DNA from 3 places in the Streptococcus taoyuanensis genome. Region 2 is predicted to be linked to each of the others. Evidence: predicted binding sites of a transcription regulator. Region 2 holds the regulator's gene; each other region holds the start of a gene.
What was found. The regulator Rex, encoded in region 2, represses fermentation and respiration genes when NADH is low (regulators of the CRP and FNR family bind a similar motif). The targets are predictions, from matches to a motif close to TTGTGAANTANTTCACAA.
Positions count from the first base shown of each region.

Region 1 (6,368 bases), on a different contig from region 2:
ACATCTTTGACAAAATCTTCGGTAAAGAGATCGTTCAAATCAGCCAATTTTCCATTTTTACCATACTGAATGATCCGTCCAGGTGCATCAAAGAGCACATCTGGAGCAGTTCCTGCTTCAATAGCCGTTGTGATCTTTTCAGGACCTGACTTGAAGTCAATCGTTTCCAAATTCACGTGGATATCTGGATTTGCTTTTTCAAAAGCTGCAATAATTGATTTTTCGTAGGTTCCAACACCATCTTCTGCTTTTTCTTGAGTAAAGACTGGGAAGGCCCACCAAGTGATTTCTGTTTTACCAGAATTTCCACCAGAAGATTCTGATTTTGATCCTCCGCTAGAGCCACAAGCTGCGAGTGCTAGAAGAGCTGCACCAGCTACCAACGAGCACAATACTTTTTTCATTTTCATGTGATTTCTCCTCACAATTTACGGTAAGATTACTCTTACAGGGGGTTATCCTCAATGAGGACGCCTATTCTTGTTCATGTTTCAGATTCGACTACTCTCTATTCGGTCTCCTCCTCCTTCAATCTACTGTTTTGTTTACTCATTTTAAGGCTGCGACGAAGCGCTCTGTAATCTCTTTTGGTCGAGTAATGGCACCACCTACAACGATGCCGCGAACCCCGAGATCATGGATTTTCTTGGCTTGATCCGGATAGTGGATCTTGCCTTCTGCGATGACATCTACTCCTGCTTGGCAGAGACGATGAATCAGTTCAAAATCTGGACCATCAACCTTTGGACTGTAGTCCGTATAGCCCGAAAGGGTCGTTCCGACAAAGTCCACTCCCGCTTCGACAGCTGTCAATCCTTCTTCCAGAGTAGAGATATCAGCCATCAAGAGTTGGTCAGGATATTTCTCTTTGACTTGATGGATAAAGTCACTAATCGAAAGGCCATCATGACGCGGCCGTTTGGTACAATCAAGCGCAATGACTGCGATATCCAAAGCTGCCAGCTCATCGACTTCTTTCATAGTCGCCGTGATAAAGGGTTCTTCAGGTGGGTAATCACGTTTGATAATCCCAATGATCGGTAACTTGGTCACTTCCTTGATTTCCTTGATATCCCGGACACTATTGGCTCGGATTCCGACAGCTCCACCCTGCTCAGCCGCTTTTACTAAGAGAGGAATGACTCCTCCTGCTTCTGTATAGAGCGGTTCATGAGGGAGAGCTTGACAAGAAACAATGATGCCGTCTTTGATTTGTTCAATCAGTTCATCTTTTGTAATCTTTGACATAACTCCTACTCCTTTGATAATAAGGCAACTCGAGTACTTGTAAATTGATTATAATCTATTTTTAAAGCGCTTACAATATTAATCGTGCAATTGGATTATAGTTTCACATTTTAGGGCAAAATAAAAAGATCTCTGAAACTAGTTTCAGAGATCTAGGACATGGTGATTCCTTAGGCCATCTTTTGGGTCGCTTTTTCCTTTACGACAAATACAAAGCCAATAGAGCCAACGACGGCTCCAAGCAAGATCCAATAGACCATATCCGATGAAGCCATTGGGCCTGCCAAGAGACCTGCTAGTAAAAAGAGATTGATATACAGTCGGGTATCGCGATAAAAGGTCCAATTGAAATGGTAGCTACCTTCTGGATACTGCCGTGTCGATACAGACGGTTGAAAGACCTGAAGAAGGATCAAAATCCCAACAAAAGCAAGATAAGCCAGGCTAACTACCGAAAGCGGAGCCCGCATCGTCAAAGCTACAGCCACTAAAAGCAAGACCAAGATCCAGAAATGGAAGTCCATCCAGAATTCACGATGATAACAAAACCGTTTCATAAGATCACACCTTTCTCTTTATGTAATCGTTTTCTGTACTTCTATTATAAGACAACAAATTTATTTTGCAAGGAATCATGGGCTATTTGGGGTTGAAAATAGAGAGTGGGACAGAAATCGGTAATTCGTTAGAATTCGATTTCGTCGTCCCACCTCCGCACAGTTGAGTAGGGCTGTAAAAACTGATGAAATCAGCGTAGTAGAGCCCACTCAACCACTGCGTCTTGCTCGACAATCCAAAAATAATTGAGAGGCTAGGACTTTTGTCCCAGCCTCGTCTAAAAAAACTATGAACAAATATTAGTTGCCACTTCATTCACTGATATCATTTTCGATAATCACCTTGAGAGCATGGTTTTCACCCGCATGTTTAAAGACATCATAGGCTTTTTCAACTTCTGAGAGTTTGAAGTGGTGGGTGATGAGCTTAGTCGCATCGATCTTGCCTGATTTCAAGACATTGAGTAACATTTCAGTAGTATTGGCATTGACAAGACCGGTGTTGAGGGTAATGTTCTTGATCCACAAATCATCCAAATTGAAGCTAACCGGTTTTCCGTGGACACCGACATTAGCGATGTGTCCACCGACAGAGATGACGTTTTGGCAGACATCAAAGGTAGCAGGATAGCCCACACATTCCATGGAGATATCGACACCACGACCTTCGGTCACTTCATTGATAAAGGCCTTGATTTCAGCGATATCGCTGGAGCAGATGGTGTGAGTTGCTCCAAATTTCTTAGCCGCTTCAAGACGAGATTCAGACAAGTCCACCATGATAATCGTAGCTGGTGAGAAGAACTGCACAGTCAAGAGAGCTGCAAGACCGATCGGACCAGCTCCAACGATACAGACATTGTCCCCAGGTTTTACATGAGATGGGAGGACCCCGATTTCATAAGAGGTTGGGAGAATATCTGAGAGCATGACCAAGGCTTCGTCATCCACAGTTTCAGGCGCATGATAAAGACTACCATCCGCATGTGGAATGTGGACATACTCTGCTTGGGTTCCGTTGATCAAGTGACCCAAAATCCAACCACCATCTTCACAGTGAGAAGGCAAACTACGTTTACAGTAGTAGCAGGTATTACAAGCTGTGACACAAGAGATGATGACCTTGTCGCCTACCTTGAAGTTATTCACTGCATCGCCGACTTCTTCGACGATCCCGATTCCTTCGTGGCCTAAAATCGTGCCTTCTTTACAAGCTGGCACATCTCCTCCTAGGATGTGAAGGTCTGTCCCACAGATGGTTGTCTTCAAGACACGCACAATGGCATCCGTTGGATTTTTGATCACTGGTTTTGGTTGATCCAGCAGTTGCAGATTGCCTGCAGATACATAAGTTGCAGCTTTCATAAGCGACTCCTTTTTTGTTGGTTTGATAAAACCATTTTATTTTCGTTTCTTTGTGAATATTATAACATGCTAAGTAAGCGCTTGCAAGAATTTATGAGCACATTTTTAAAAGTTTTTTGGGCAAACAAAAACATTCCTCTTATCTCTACCAGAGGAATGTTTCAATCACCTTGTTCTAATTGTTGACGCTGCTTGTAGTACTCTTGCTGCTCGCGCTCACGCTCTTCTTCTAAACGCTCTTCATAGCGCTTGAGCTCTGCCTCAAACTCTTCTTGCAAGGCAAATAAACGCTCTAAGCCACTTTGAGCCTCCGCACTTGGGGCTTGAAAATGCAGGGCACTTAGCCAGTCCACTAAATTTTCTGTATGTTGGCGGACATCCATACGCATATCCGCATAATCCCACTCCAACTCACTGAGCTTTTGATTGAAGCGGTAATGTCGATCTTCTAGTTGTTCTAATTCACTATTTCCTGAATGGTACATCACATACCTCCTTTAATCGGACTCAATAAAATCGGCTTCTTCACTGCTTTCAGTGCTGTTTCTACCGCGTCCGCTGCTCCTCCTGTAAATCCATCTTTCAAATCACTAACGAGGATCGTTGTAGCAAAAGAGCGCATCTTTTCGGATTGACCGCCCAAGGTTACCTGCAAACTCATCCCTTCCAACATCATCAAGGCTTTCTGCGTTGCAATCAAACTTCTGATCGCAATCCGCTCTTGCTCCTTTTTAATCTCTCGATGGAGCTCCTCAATTCGTTCTCTGTCCTCTCCCAGGATCTCTAACATCTTTTTCTCCTACTTATGAAAAATCAAAGGCCGTCGCTTGTCCCTTGTCCAAGTCCACCAATTGAGCTGATGCAGCCTCCAGCTGACCTGCCAAATCTGACAAGCGAGTGGAATAGGCCTTTGCTTGGGCGAGGTTCTCCGCCTCTACCGCTTGGTCCCAACAAGCATCCATGGAGAACTCTCCTAATAGTTGCTCCACTTCTGCGTCTGTTAAAAATTGGGCCATGCTGTGGGCCATTTGTGACACCTCAGCGACCTTATGAGAAACCGTCTCCTTGGCCTCTTCCAGCTTATCCTTGACTTCTGCCTCAAAGGCAGTTGCTTGCGCTGAAGCATTCTGCGCTACTGCCAACACCAATTCCTCCCGCAATTGAATGGTCTGGGTCCCAGACGCGCTCGCTAGTTGCTGATGGAGGCTAGAAATGCTTGGCTTTTCCTGCCCATACATGGAGACCACCGAAGCAGATGATGGCTGATTTTCTGAAGTGAAAGTTTCCCGATCTCGTTGGGGCATTTCAATAATTTTCTGTGCCTGATCTTGTCTTCCTTGCACGTCACCTTCTAACTCCATTTGAGATGGCCTCCTTTCCTGGATTTGTTTTTTCGTTTCCTATAACTGAAAAGGGATCATAACCCTTCAGCTACAGGCAGATTCACACACTATAGGGTAACATAAAATAGCTCGGAATGCTATAAAAATAACACAATTTCTGAAAAAAAGTCTAATTTTTTATGAAAAAACGAGTTTTAGACCCAAATAGCAAAAATCCCCCACTCTTACGAGTGAGGGATAGCTGATAAACATCAGTTGTTCCTTGGCGTCTTATTTACGACGTCCTGGACGTTCCTTGTAACCATAGTAAGCATCTTCGATGATTTCTTGCATATGGTCTACCATTGGAAGACGTGGGTTGGCTGGTGAACATTGATCTTCGTAAGCAAGGAAGGCCAATTCACGAGAATGTTTCTTCCATTCTTTTTCATCGATGCCTTGTGCTTTGAAGTTCATTTCGATACCACAGCGTTCACCGAGTTCGTATACAGCTTTTGCGTAAGCTTCAACGGCTTCTTCTGGAGTAGAGCATGGAAGTCCTAGCATACGAGCGATATCTTGGTATTTTTCATCTGCACGGTAGTAGTTGTACTTAGGCCATGTAGCTGTCTTAGCTGGGCGTGTACCGTTGTAGCGGATAACGTATGGAAGCAAGATGGCATTGGTCCGTCCGTGGATGGTGTGGAATTGCGCACCGATCTTGTGGGCCATTGAGTGAGAAATACCGAGGAAGGCATTGGCGAAGGCCATACCTGCGATGGTTGACGCATTGTGCATCTTTTCGCGTGAATGGAAGTCCGCATTCTTGACTGAGCTTTCCAAGTTTTCAAAGACAAGTTTAATAGCTTGAAGAGCAAGACCATCTGTGAAGTCGCTAGCCATTTGTGATACGTAAGCTTCTGTCGCGTGCGTCAAGACGTCCATACCAGTGTCTGCTGCAACAGATCCTGGAACTGTCAATACCAAGGCAGGGTCTACGATGGCAACTGTTGGAGTCAATGAGTAGTCTGCGATTGGGTATTTACGGTTGTTTGCTTTATCAGAGATAACGGCAAATGGAGTTACTTCAGATCCTGTACCAGATGTTGTTGGGATCGCAATAAATTTAGTCTTCTTACCAAGCAATGGGAACTTGAAGGCACGTTTACGGATATCCATGAATTTTTGTACCAAGTCACGGAAGTCCACTTCTGGTTGTTCGTAGAAGAGCCACATAACTTTGGCCGCATCCATTGGTGATCCACCACCGAGAGCAATGATCGTATCTGGTTTGAAGGCACGCATGATCTCTGTACCACGTTCAACAGTTGTGATATCTGGATCTGGTTCTACGTCTGCAAAGATTTGGTAAACCACCTTGTTGCGACGAAGGTCAAGCTGTTCGATGATACGATCAAGGAAACCAAGCTCTACCATAGCGTGGTCTGTAACGATCATGACACGTTCAACGTCACGACATTTTTGTAGGTATTCAATTGAATCACGTTCAAAGTATGTTTTTGAAGGAAGTTTCATCCATTGCATGTTATTTCTCCGGCGTCCGACTTTTTTGATATTCAAGAGGTTGATGGCACTAACGTTGTCCCCAACAGAGTTGCGTCCGTAAGAACCACATCCAAGTGTTAATGATGGCAAGAAGGCATTGTAAACATCCCCGATACCACCGAAAGTCGAAGGAGAGTTGCAGATCACACGAATAGCTTTAACTGCTTTACCAAATTCTTTGGTCAATTCTTCATCAGCAGTATGGATGGCTGCTGAGTGACCAAGACCGTTGAATTCAACCATTTGGCGAGCTTTGTTAATTCCGTCTTCACGGCTTTCAGATTTCAAAACAGCGATGACTGGTGACAAT
Region 1 is NZ_JARQVW010000012.1:19,808-26,175, forward strand. Features, by position in the region: gene P5Y91_RS07790 (extracellular solute-binding protein) at 1-410, opposite strand, end outside; gene P5Y91_RS07795 (N-acetylmannosamine-6-phosphate 2-epimerase) at 550-1,248, opposite strand; gene P5Y91_RS07800 (ABC transporter permease) at 1,419-1,805, opposite strand; gene P5Y91_RS07805 (zinc-dependent alcohol dehydrogenase family protein) at 2,118-3,170, opposite strand; gene P5Y91_RS07810 (hypothetical protein) at 3,332-3,655, opposite strand; gene P5Y91_RS07815 (hypothetical protein) at 3,655-3,960, opposite strand; gene P5Y91_RS07820 (hypothetical protein) at 3,974-4,531, opposite strand; gene adhE (bifunctional acetaldehyde-CoA/alcohol dehydrogenase) at 4,784-6,368, opposite strand, start outside.
Region 1: P5Y91_RS07805 (zinc-dependent alcohol dehydrogenase family protein) is a predicted target of Rex. The motif match lies at 3,221-3,238, and genes of this name have one in related genera.

Region 2 (6,368 bases):
ATCGCTGAAGCTATTGTTCGCATTCAAGAAAGAAAACCTGTTAGTCCTCTATTTGCCTACCACAAGAAATAAGGTCTTAATGTGATATATTTTGATAATGCCGCAACAACTCCCCTTCTACCTGAAGTCATTGATAAAATGTCTGAAACTATGAAGACCACTTTTGGAAATCCATCGAGCCTTCATGCTCATGGGCGGATGGCTAGTAAACTCCTTCGAGAGTCTCGCGAGCAGATTGCTCAGTCCCTCCATACTCTTCCAAATCGGATTTTTTTCACCTCAGGTGGATCAGAAAGTAATAATACCGTTATAAAAGGCTACTGCTTGAAACACCAAGCAGATGGCAAACACATCATTACTACCGCTTTGGAACACCATGCGGTTCTAGAACCCATCGAATATCTTGTTGAACGTTTCGGATTTGAAGTTACGATCGTCCAACCAAGAGATGGACGCATTCAGGCTAGTGATATCAAGGCGGCTCTTAGACCGGATACCATTCTTGTCTCTACCATGTTTGCCAATAACGAGACAGGCGATCTTCTACCGATTAAAGAAATCGGAGAACTCTTAAAAGATCATCCAGCTGCCTTTCACGTTGATGCTGTCCAAGCAATTGGAAAGGTCCCTGTCTATCCCGAAGAGTTGGGGATTGATTTTCTCAGTGCTTCTGCCCACAAATTCCATGGACCAAAGGGCGTCGGCTTCCTTTATGCGGCCGCCCCAGATTTTGATAATCTCTTACATGGTGGGGATCAGGAAAGTAAGATGAGAGCCAGCACGGAAAATCTCATTTCAATTGTCGGGATGGCAACCGCGCTTCAGCAAGCTACACTTCATCAAGAAGAAAATTTCAACCAGGTTCAAAAACTTGGCCAGGAACTAGTCAATGGTTTAGCAGCCTACGACTACTACGTAAATGCGAATGACGATCATCTTCCATTTGTTTGGAACCTTGGCTTTCCGGGTGTCCAAAATGATGTATTATTGATGCGACTCGATCTTGCTGGAATTTCTGTCTCTACAGGTTCTGCTTGTACCGCCGGTACAGTTCAACCCAGCCATGTCCTTGAGGCGCTCTATGGAAAAGATAGCTCACGCCTAAAAGAATCCCTTCGAATTAGTTTTTCAGAACTCAATACCGTAGAGGAGGTTCAAGACTTCCTCTCAAAACTTAAAGAAATTTTATCATAGGAGAACAATATGGCTTTTGAAACAAGTGTTTCATTGAAAGACTGCAAATATACCTATAGTCTACACCCAAATGTTAAAAAATATACCTTACGTGACAATACATTTGCTGTTACAAAAGTTGGAAATTACGAGTTAAATCGTTTGCTCGAGGCCGTTCCAAATAGCGGCGAAGGCTTCCTACTTAAAATCATTTTCAATAAAGATTTGACAGGTTTTAAGATCAATATTACAGACAAGTCTGGGCTTCGCCTGGTGAATATCTTTAAAAATCCAGAAAATGACATTATCCAACAAAAATTCTATTTCTTAATGGATAGTCTTGTCGAAAGAGAAATTTTCAACAAAACAGAGGCCTAATATGGTAACCCTAACTTATATCGACGCTTACCAAGTAGAACGAACGACTACTTATCCCGACCTTGCAGCCTGCATCCTCGATTTTTCAGGCTGTGTAACCCTGCCTGACTTTTACTCAATCGTATCCATTGAATACAAGGGAGAAAAACTCCCCTATACAGGGCGAGTCGATGGACTCTATGCTTTTTTGAAAAAGGTAGAGCAAGCTGAAAACTAAGCTGATGTTGATGGAACTCTCCATCGCCATCAGCTTTTTCTTTAGACAAAAATATTTTTGAAAAACCGTTCAAGATAGTTGATTTTTTCACAATCTTCCTATACAATAAGAGGGAAAGGTTGTGATATTGTGAAACATGATAAAAATACTCCAATTCCACGCGCAACAGCAAAACGCTTATCGCTCTACTACCGCATTTTTAAACGCTTTAACTCTGAAAAAATAGAGCGCGCCAATTCCAAGCAAATTGCGGATGCAATTGGGATTGACTCTGCTACTGTTCGCAGAGATTTTTCTTATTTTGGTGAATTGGGAAGACGTGGATTTGGTTATGATGTAAAAAAACTGATGAACTTCTTTGCAGATCTTTTAAATGACAATGCTATTACTAATGTCGCTATTGTTGGGATCGGAAATATGGGAAGCGCCCTTCTTAATTACCGTTTCCATGAGCGAAATAAAATGAAAATTGTCATGGCTTTTGATGTAGATGATCATGAACTGATTAATACCAAAAGTAAGGATGGGATCCCCATTTATGGGATTTCTACGATCAAAGAGAATCTCAAAAAAGAAGGCATTCAAACAGCCGTTCTAACTGTTCCAAGTGTTAAGGCTCAAGAAGTTGCTAGTCTTTTAGTAGATGCTGGTGTCAAAGGAATTCTAAGCTTTTCTCCAGTCCATCTGACAGTTCCTAAAGAGGTTGTTGTCCAATATGTCGATCTTACTAGTGAATTGCAAACACTTCTTTATTTTATGCGTAAAAACGAAGAATAAAGACTTATACTTCAACAACAAAAAGGTTGGAACAAGAAGGTTCCAACCTTTTTTATACCAAATAATCCGTTTCTTCTCGATAACTATAGTAGTTTTCTTCGGATACAATCAAATGATCCAATAGGGTCAACCCCATTACTTCACAGGCCTCTAAGACTCGCTGAGTGACTTCATCATCATTTTTACTGGGGAACACAGCACCAGATGGATGATTGTGAGCCAAGATAATGGAGGTTGCCATGTGCTTCAGTGCATAATGCAGGATTTCACGCGGCTCCGCGATACTTCGATTCACTGTTCCAATAAAGATCGTCTGTTGATGAATAATTTCATTTTGGGTATTCAAATAAAGGGCAACTAGGTGCTCCTGCTTTTTATGGCCAATTTCCTGTTGAATTTTATGGGCCAATTTCTGACTACTCATGATTTGTTCGGAACTCATTAGTTCATCTTTATGAATCCTTCGTCCAAACTCAATAACAGCCTGAAGTTCGATGGCCTTCACTCGCCCAATGCCAGAGATTTCCTGTAGCTCCTCTAGGGTTAATTGCCCTAACTCCTTTAAACTATTTACCGAGCTCAAAAGACCTTGTGCAATCTCATAAACGCTTTTTTGCTTGTTACCTGTCCGTAAGAGAATGGATAACAATTCCTGATGACTTAGCTTATCCACCCCTTCAGAAACTAAGCGCTCCCTAGGAAGCAAAGATGGTTCAATAAATGATATGTCGTACATAATTTCCTCCTCACTTATTAATTCGTAATAAATTGAGAAAATAACGACCTTTCATTATTTACTGGCGATTTCTTGCTTCAAATCATCTAACACTAAGACTTCATCTTTATTAAAGCGGATCTGATAACCTGTTTGAACTTGTTCAAGCTCCTTTAAAAACTGTTGAATTTCACAGCGGATCAAGTACTCCTGACTCTGAGGAATGGCTTCTAAGGTTTGGTAGACTTGCTCTACTTCGTAGATTCCTTTCGTAATTAATCCATTTCGTGGAAAATCATTTATTAAGAGATTATAGAAATGATGCAAGAGATGATAAATTCGCTCTTTTGTCACTATTCTACCTCCTTATCATACTCTTTCTCCTCTTATTATATACCTATTTTCCCTCAATATTATGACAAATTCCTTACATTATATTACCAATCGCTTACAATTTTACAAGAATCCTTTAGTTATTTCATGCCATACTATAAAGAAAAAAGCCCCGGCATCTCTGCCTCGGGCTTTATTTCTTAAAGTTGCATTTGATTATAAGACTTGCTGAATGAATCCAGGATGTCCTTTGGAGCCTTGTCATAGTCAACAGAGGTTTCCAAGTTTCCTTTTACAATCGTACGGTAAGTCGCTGCAGCATCCTCACAGGTCACCAAGGTGATTTCATTAACACCTTCACGATCTTGAATGACATCTACACGGTCTGGAGTCACTGTCTCAACAGACGAGATGACATAAGTATAGATTTTTTCTTTGTCCGTGATGTAGATCTTCATACCAGCCTTGGCTTTCTCTAATGGTGAGAACAGCATGGCATTTGCTCCAGTAAGGCCAAATACGTGGTGACTAGCAAGAGAATAATTGCCTTGTCCCATGACTTGGTTTTCCTTCATAGTCCCTGCTCCATAGTAAAGGGCTACGTTTTCGAGTCCTTTAAAAATTGGAAGGTTCATGTTCAATTCAGGAATCGAAATCCCCCCAATTACAGGAAGTTTTTGAGCCTGCCATTGGGCATTGATCACGGCTTCCGTCGAGAGTGACTGGACATGTTTGAAATCAAAGCTCGTCTTCACTTCTTTGTTTTTATCAATAGTCTTTTTATCGACCTTGCTAACCTGATATTGGTTGGTATGCCAAACCATAATCATGTTTCGGATCGGAGCATTGAAAATCAAGAGAAGCGAGAGAATAATCAAAAGTGTTGCAACGATGTTGATAAGAGTATTGCGTAAACTCTTTTTCTTTTTTCTTTTGCGTGACATGCTGTCCCCTTATCTATTCGTTTTCTTCCACTACTTCTTCATCTTTTTCATCGGGCTGGACTGTTGTAAAGGTCACAATTTTCGCATCCTGATCCAGTCTCATGACTTTGACACCCTGAGTTGAACGACCCGTTTGAGAGATATTCCCAACACCTGTCCGGATCATAACTCCGGTATCGGTAATGATCATCAGATCTTCATCCCCTTTAACGGTTAAAAGACCAGCTAAAGGACCATTTTTCTCTGTAATATTGGCTGTTTTGATACCTTTACCACCACGGCCTTTGGTTGGGTATTCGCTAGCCATTGTACGCTTACCATACCCTTTTTCAGTGATGATCAATACTTCATCTTGATCCGTAACGACACTAGCCCCAACAACCTTGTCTCCTTCGCGGAGATTCACACCACGTACACCTGTGGCAGAACGTCCCATATTGCGGACTACAGCCTCATTAAAGCGGACAGAATAACCATACTTGGTACCGATAATGACGTCAGCATTGCCATCTGTAAGGAAGACATTGATCAATTCATCCTCAACACGCAGATTCAGAGCTTTGAGACCGTTCTGACGAATATTTGAAAATTCAGCTACATTGGTCCGCTTGACTAAACCTTGTCGCGTCGTAAAGAAGAGATAAGCTTCGTCACTGCGGTCTTGCTCCACATTGATAATGGTTTGAATCGATTCACCTTCGTCCAATTTTAAGAGATTGACGATTGGTAATCCTTTGGCTGTCCGGCCATATTCTGGAATTTCATATCCTTTCAGACGATAGACACGCCCCTTATTGGTAAAGAAGAGCAAATGATCATGGGTGCTCGTAGAGACCAGTTCACGGACAAAGTCATCATCTTTGACACCAGTTCCTTGAACCCCACGTCCACCACGTTTTTGAGCCGTAAATTCCGCTTGATCCAAACGTTTGATGTAGCCTTTGTTAGAAAGGGTGATCAAGACATCTGTTTCTTCAATCAAGTCCTCATCTTCAAGAGAAAGGACTTCTCCAACCATCAACTCAGTTCGGCGAGCATCGCCAAACTTGCGTTTGACTTCTTCCAATTCTTCCTTGATGATGGTCGCCACACGTTCTGGCTTCGCCAAAATGTCAGCCAAATCAGCAATCAAGGCAACCAAATCATCATATTCACTTTGGATCTTGTCTCGTTCCAAACCGGTCAAACGACGAAGACGCATGTCCAAAATGGCTTGACTTTGACGTTCAGAAAGCTTGAATTTAGCCATCAATTCAGCTTGTGCTTCAGCGTCTGTCCGGCTATTGCGGATAATTCGGATCACTTCATCGATGTGATCCAAGGCAATGAGCAAACCTTCTAAGATATGGGCACGTGCTTCCGCTTTTTCTTTATCAAAGATGGTCCGTCGAGTCACCACTTCTTTCTGGTGCTCAATATAAGCCCCTAAAATTTGTCGAAGAGAAAGAATCTTTGGAACACCATTTTGGATCGCCAACATATTGAAACCAAAATTGGTTTGCATTTGTGTCATCTTAAAGAGGTTGTTCAAAATAACGTTAGCCGAAGCATCTCGGCGGACCTCAATCACAAAACGAACCCCTTCACGGTTTGATTCATCACGTACAGCTGTAATCCCTTCGATCCGTTTTTCTTGCACCAAGCGAACGATGTGCTCGTGAACCTTGGTTTTATTGACCATATAAGGGAACTCAGTAACAACAATCCGTTCACGGCCACTCTTGGTCACTTCAATTTCTGTACGAGAACGAAGAACAATTGAACCTTTCCCTGTTTCATAGGCCTTATGAATACCTGATTTCCCCATGACCAAGGCTCCGGTTGGAAAATC
Region 2 is NZ_JARQVW010000015.1:42,167-48,534, reverse strand. Features, by position in the region: gene P5Y91_RS08975 (ribose-phosphate diphosphokinase) at 1-72, shown strand, start outside; gene P5Y91_RS08970 (cysteine desulfurase family protein) at 82-1,194, shown strand; gene P5Y91_RS08965 (DUF1831 domain-containing protein) at 1,204-1,551, shown strand; gene P5Y91_RS08960 (DUF4649 family protein) at 1,553-1,768, shown strand; gene P5Y91_RS08955 (redox-sensing transcriptional repressor Rex) at 1,898-2,545, shown strand; gene radC (RadC family protein) at 2,598-3,281, opposite strand; gene P5Y91_RS08945 (hypothetical protein) at 3,336-3,614, opposite strand; gene P5Y91_RS08940 (class A sortase) at 3,794-4,537, opposite strand; gene gyrA (DNA gyrase subunit A) at 4,551-6,368, opposite strand, start outside.

Region 3 (6,368 bases), on a different contig from region 2:
CACCGTCATCAGAATCCGGATCCGGATGCGATTGGTAGCCAGGTGGGCTTGCGGGATCTCCTGCGTGCACACTTCCCTCAAAAGCGGGTCTTGGCAACTGGCTATGATGAGCCGACCTTGACTTGGCTTGCTGAAATGGATACTGTCAGCGATGAGGACTATGCTGGAGCTTTGGTGATTGTCTGTGATACGGCTAATACTCCCCGCATCGATGATAAGCGCTATACGAATGGTGATTTCCTGATCAAGATCGACCACCACCCAAATGACGATGCTTATGGCGATCTGCTTTGGGTCGATACTGAGTCTAGCTCTACCAGTGAGTTAATCGCACTTTTTGCTAAGGAATTGGATCTTGAACTTCCTGTAAGTGCTGCGCGTCTTCTCTATGCTGGGATTGTCGGAGATACAGGTCGCTTCCTTTATCCTGCTACTTCGACTCGGACCTTTGAGATCGCTGCAACTCTTCGAAGCATTCCCTTTGATTTTACAGCACTTGCTCGTCAGATGGATATGATCAATCTCAAAACAGCTAAGCTTCAAGGCTATGTCTATGACCATCTTGAGATCGATGAACATGGTGCTGCGCGTGTGACCTTGACACAAGAGCTCTTGAAGAAATTCGATCTACGGGATTCAGAGACTGCTGCAATTGTCGGAGCCCCTGGACGCATAGATACCGTATCTGTTTGGGCCATCTTTGTCGAGCAGGCCGACGGTCACTTCCGTGTCCGGATGCGTAGCAAACGAAAAGTGATCAACGAGATTGCCAAACGACATAATGGTGGTGGCCATCCACTAGCGAGTGGAGCCAACTCCTACTCCCTCGAAGAAAACGATCAAATCTACAAAGAGCTACAAGAAGTGGCACGCACGAACGAAGGCTGAGAACGATTTCTCAGCCTTTTTATCTTGGTAATGGGGTTTTCATTTGCGGTAGCGATTCTTAGCTCTTTCTTGCCATGGGCAAACCTTAATGCTGGAAATTTTGGTTCATACACCTGGAATGGCCTTCGCGGAGATGGATGGTTTGTTATTATCTTCGCAGTCGTTGCGATTGTCCTTGCTTGCTTGAACGATGTAAAAACTTCACTACCAAAAGGTTTTGCAATTGGTGTTATCGTATCAGGGTCTCTCTCAACTGTTGTAACATTGATCGATGTCTTCGGTGTGAACAAGTACGCTGTTAATTTCAATGGCTATGGGGTTTCAATTGGCTTTGGTTTGATCCTTGCTTTGATCGCATCAATCGCTATTGTTGTAACTGGTCTCTTGGCGATGTCAGGTGGTAAAATCACAAAAGGAACATTCGAAGAACTTTCTGAATCTGGTAAAGGATTTGCCCAATCTGTTGGACGCGTGACAACTTCTACTGTAAAAACTGCTGTAAATGAAATCAAAAAAGAATCACACGAACACACTGAGGGACAAGCTGATCAACCAGTTGAAGCACCAAAAGATCCAAATCAATCTGAACAATAATAAGATTAGATTCACCTTGGCTTAGCCAGGGTGATTTTTTTGATCATAAATTTAAATAAAATTAGTGAAAATACTTGTCAAGATCTTGGAAATTTGGTAAACTAGCTTAGTAACAATCTATGGCTCGGAAAGAGACCATGGCAGAAAGGAAATATTGCAAAATGAAAAAAGATATCCATCCAGAATATCGCCCTGTTGTCTTCATGGACACTACTACTGGTTACAAGTTCCTCAGCGGTTCAACTAAGTACTCTAGCGAGACTGTTGAATTCGAAGGTGAAACTTACCCATTGATCCGTGTTGAAATTTCATCAGACTCACACCCATTCTACACTGGACGTCAAAAGTTCACTCAAGCAGATGGACGTGTGGATCGTTTCAACAAAAAATACGGTCTCAAATAAGAACCAACACAGAACCACTTCCCTTTCGGGAGTGGTTTTTTTGATCTCCGTTTCTTTTATTGTGAACGCACAAAATAAGAGGTTAGGATGTTGATCCCAACCTCTTTTTTCATCTTAATGGAATTGCATACCACCATCCACGATAATGGTTTGACCTGTGATGTAGTTTGAGTCAGGTCCAGCAAGGAAGCTGACAGCCGCTGCTACATCTTCTGGTTCAGAAAGACGTTTCAAAGTGATATCTTTAGCGAATGTTTGCATACCCCATTCGTCATCTTTACCTGCGTTCTTACCAACTTCATGGGCAATGTCAAACATCATTGGAGTCTTGACGATACCTGGTGCGTAGGCATTGACAGTGATGCCTGAATCAGCCAAGTCACGCGCCAAAGTCTGTGTGATACCACGAACTGCAAATTTAGTACCACCATAAACAGTCAAGTTTGGATTTCCGACAACACCTGCTTGTGAAGTTGCATTGATGATTTTTCCGCCATGGCCAAGCGCTTTGAATTGAGCTTGTGCAGCTTGAGCACCCCAAATCACGCCACCAACGTTAATAGCAAATGTACGTGTAAATTGTTCTTCTGTAATTGTATCAAGTGGTGTAGTTGGCGCAACACCTGCATTGTTTACGACAACATTCAAATCTCCAAAATGGTCAACAACCTTTTGGAAAGCTGCAGCCACTTCTTCTTTTTTAGATACATCAGCAACAACCGCAAAAGCATTTTCAGCCGATAACTCAGCAACTGCTTTTTCAGCTGTTTCAGCATTGTAGTCCAATACTCCAACCTTAAAGCCATCTTGCACCAAGCGTTTTGCGATTGCAAAACCGATTCCTTGACCAGCACCTGTGACAATAGCTACTTTAGACATATGATTCCTCCTTGGTATCAACGATACCAGCAAACGTTCCTATCAGAACAGCAAGGGTTGACAACTAGTTTTGATGGGGTCTATCATAAATTCCGACAAAACTATGCTAATAGTATACTCTTTTGTGAAAAACATTTCAAACTCTAGCCTGTTTTTTGAAAAAAATAGTTTATTTATATGATATCTTTATTTAGTGATAAATGAACTAAAGCGTGAAATAGAGTAAAGTTTTTAGCCAAAACGGTTAACTGTTCTATTCTGTAAACCCTACATAAAAAGAGAGTGGGACAAAAGTCCTAGCCTCTCAATTGTTTTTGGATTGTCGAGCAAGACGCAGTGGTTGAGTGGGCTCTACTACGCTGATTTCATCAGCTTTTACAGCCCTACTCAACTGTGCGGAGGTGGGACGACGAAATCGAATTCTAACGAATGACCGATTTCTGTCCCACTCTCTCTTATAAACTATTCGTTTGATTGATCCCTTTAGTCATCGGACTCCGCAAATACTTGAGTGGCTTTGACTGCTTTCTTCCACCCCTTGTACAATTTCTCTTTGCGAGCTTCATCCATCTTTGGTTCAAAGATTTGAGCTGCTCCATGAAGAGATTTTAATTCTTCCAAGTCCTTCCAATAGCCTACGGTCAGACCTGCTAGGAAGGCTGCTCCTAAAGCCGTTGTTTCCAAGTTTTTGGCACGAGCAATCGCAATCCCAAGAATATCTGCCTGAAACTGCATTAAATAATTATTTTTCGCTGCCCCTCCATCTACTTTTAAGACAGGGATAGGAGTTTTTGCATCTACCTGCATGGTGTCTATGATATCGCGTACTTGATAGGCAATGGATTGAAGGGTTGCTTTGATGAAGTCTTCCTTGGTCGTTCCCTGGGTAAACCCAAAGACAGAACCACGCGCCTCTTGGTTCCAATATGGTGCTCCAAGACCAGTAAAGGCAGGGACCACATAGATTTCATCGTCATTCTGAGACTTCAGAGCATAGGCCTCGGATTCAGGTGAACTGTCGATCATACGCAGGCCATCGCGGAGCCATTGAATGGCACTTCCAGCGATAAAAATAGATCCTTCAAGGGCATAGTAGACCTTGCCATTGATCCCATAACCAATCGTCGTCAACAGGTTATTCTCTGATAACTGCATCTCCTCACCCGTATTCATAATGATGAAGGACCCAGTTCCATAGGTATTTTTGACCATACCAGGTTCAAAGGCCAATTGGCCAAAGAGAGCAGCCTGCTGGTCTCCCGCCATACCTGCAATCGGCACTTGTCCACCGTAGAAATGGAAAGGCGCTGTCTTGCCATAGATTTCAGAGTTTGAACGCACTTCAGGAAGCATGGCTTTAGGAATGTTGAGAATGTCTAAGATTTCATCGTCCCATTTCAGTTCCTTGATATTGTAGAGCATGGTACGGGCTGCATTGGAATAGTCTGTCACGTGGGCAGCTCCATCTGTCAGCTTCCAGACCAACCAAGTATCAATGGTCCCAAAGAGCAATTCACCTTTCTCCGCACACTCTTGTGCTCCTTCTACGTGGTCCAAAATCCAACGAACTTTAGTCGCTGAGAAGTAGGCATCAATGACTAGACCTGTCTTTTGGTGGAAGGTTTCTAAATAGCCTTGGTTTTTAAGTTCTTCAGCCAGTGGAGCCGTTTGCCGTGATTGCCAGACAATGGCATTGTAAATAGGAAGCCCCGTGTTCTTATCCCAAACAACTGTCGTTTCTCGCTGATTGGTAATGCCGATTGCCTCTATTTGATTGGGCTTGATGCCACTTTCGATAAAAACCTCAGCAATCACCGACTGCACCGAGTTCCAAATTTCATTGGCATTGTGCTCCACCCAACCAGCCTGCGGAAAAATCTGAGTGAATTCCTTTTGACTAGAGCTAACTTGCTCGCCTTTTTTATTAAAAATGATAGCCCGCGAACTAGTGGTTCCCTGGTCAATCGCCATGATGAAAGTTTCTTGAGACATAAACTGCCCTCCTAAATTAGGTACTTAAAAATCTTGTTCTTTCATAAACTAGTATACTCTATTTCATCTAGAATTTGTATCCATTTTTTTAAGAAAATCCGGTCTAACATTTTCCTACTACTTCTAACTTTGTCAGACCAAGCAAAAAGAGCCCTGAGGCTCTTTTAACTAGTAGTTCAAATGCTTATCAAGATCTGCCTTGATCTAACCGATTTAAGAACTCCATGGTCGGACTGTCTTGGTAAAGCTCTTTGAGGGGAATCTTCTGATAGACCGCTATTTCATCCGCAGTCACACCGTAACGAATTAATAGATCATAAATACGATTTAAATCATGACGTAATTCATCCGTTATGAGGACATTATCGCTTGTTTCTTTTGTTTTCCAATAATAAGATGGCAGAACTTCCTTGGTTTCAATTAAAATAGTTTGCAACAAAGTCCCACCATGGCTGTCCTTCTGAGAGATATCGGCCCCAAGTTCCAACATTTTCTCAAAAACCTTGAAAGACTGGTCAGCCTTTTCCTTAGACGAATACATCTCATATTGACCATTCCAGCGTTTGATCATGCGCCGGCAGTCAAATACAGCTCGTCCACCCGCTGTTTGGAGGACTGGTTGACAAAATGGATTCAGCTCTGTCGGCTCTTCAATAAAGTTAAGATCTGCTCCTCTATCAAGAAGTAAGTCTGCAATATCTAAATGTCCCGATTTGATAGCGACTTGAAGGAGCGACTGTCCCTGATCTCTTTTAGGTTTGTCACCCGAAACAGCATTGACTTCTTCAGGCTTTTTATCCAATATCTGACGGACTCCCTCTATATCTCCTCTTCGCAACAACTGAAAGGTTTTTTGCATGGTCTTTCCCCCTCTCTCATTATAGATAAGAATGACACTGTGTTGATACTTTGGTCCTATCTCTAGCATCTTCATTAAACTGATTATACCATTTTATGGACTCTACACTGAAGTCCTAAAGGGTAAAGATGACAGACTCTCACAGAAAGAGGTACAACTCTATTTCTTTGATTTTCGTGCAGCCACCAGCCAAGAGGCTGCTAGGATTTCGAAAATAACTAGAAGGATAATCTGAGGAAGAGAGCTCTGAACCAGCATAAGAACAGCCAGACTATCAATTAGCATATGAGCGAGGATACAAGGGACAGCTCCTTTCGAGTACTCCTTGAGCGCTCCAAATAGGAAGGTATTCCCTAAAATCATCAGGTAAAAGATGAGATAGTTGGACGAACCTGCTGTAATCCAAGGGAGTTGATAGATAGGAATATGCCAGAGGAACCAGACAATGGAAAGAAGCATCATTTTAGGTATAAAGCGCTTGCTAAAGGAAAGATGATATTGTAAAAACCAACGCCAACCGACTTCTTCCAGACCTCCATATAAAAAGGTCCAGGGGAAATAAAGGAAGAAGGCCAAGAGGGAGTTCCCAGTAAAGCGAACATTCATGAGCAGGATGGAAATCCCATAATAGATGACGGGGATGAAAAAAGCTAAAATCCAGGATAGGGGACTTTCTTTTTGAAGGAAGACCTTTTTGAAAAATTCACCCAAGGAGTTGATTTCCCTTAACACAAGAGAAAAGACAGCAGCCA
Region 3 is NZ_JARQVW010000018.1:19,961-26,328, reverse strand. Features, by position in the region: gene P5Y91_RS09705 (DHH family phosphoesterase) at 1-888, shown strand, start outside; gene P5Y91_RS09700 (lantibiotic ABC transporter permease) at 919-1,482, shown strand; gene P5Y91_RS09695 (type B 50S ribosomal protein L31) at 1,644-1,886, shown strand; gene P5Y91_RS09690 ((S)-acetoin forming diacetyl reductase) at 2,001-2,765, opposite strand; gene glpK (glycerol kinase GlpK) at 3,249-4,757, opposite strand; gene P5Y91_RS09680 (ankyrin repeat domain-containing protein) at 4,945-5,616, opposite strand; gene P5Y91_RS09675 (CPBP family glutamic-type intramembrane protease) at 5,776-6,368, opposite strand, start outside.
Region 3: P5Y91_RS09690 ((S)-acetoin forming diacetyl reductase) is a predicted target of Rex. The motif match lies at 2,888-2,905, and genes of this name have one in related genera.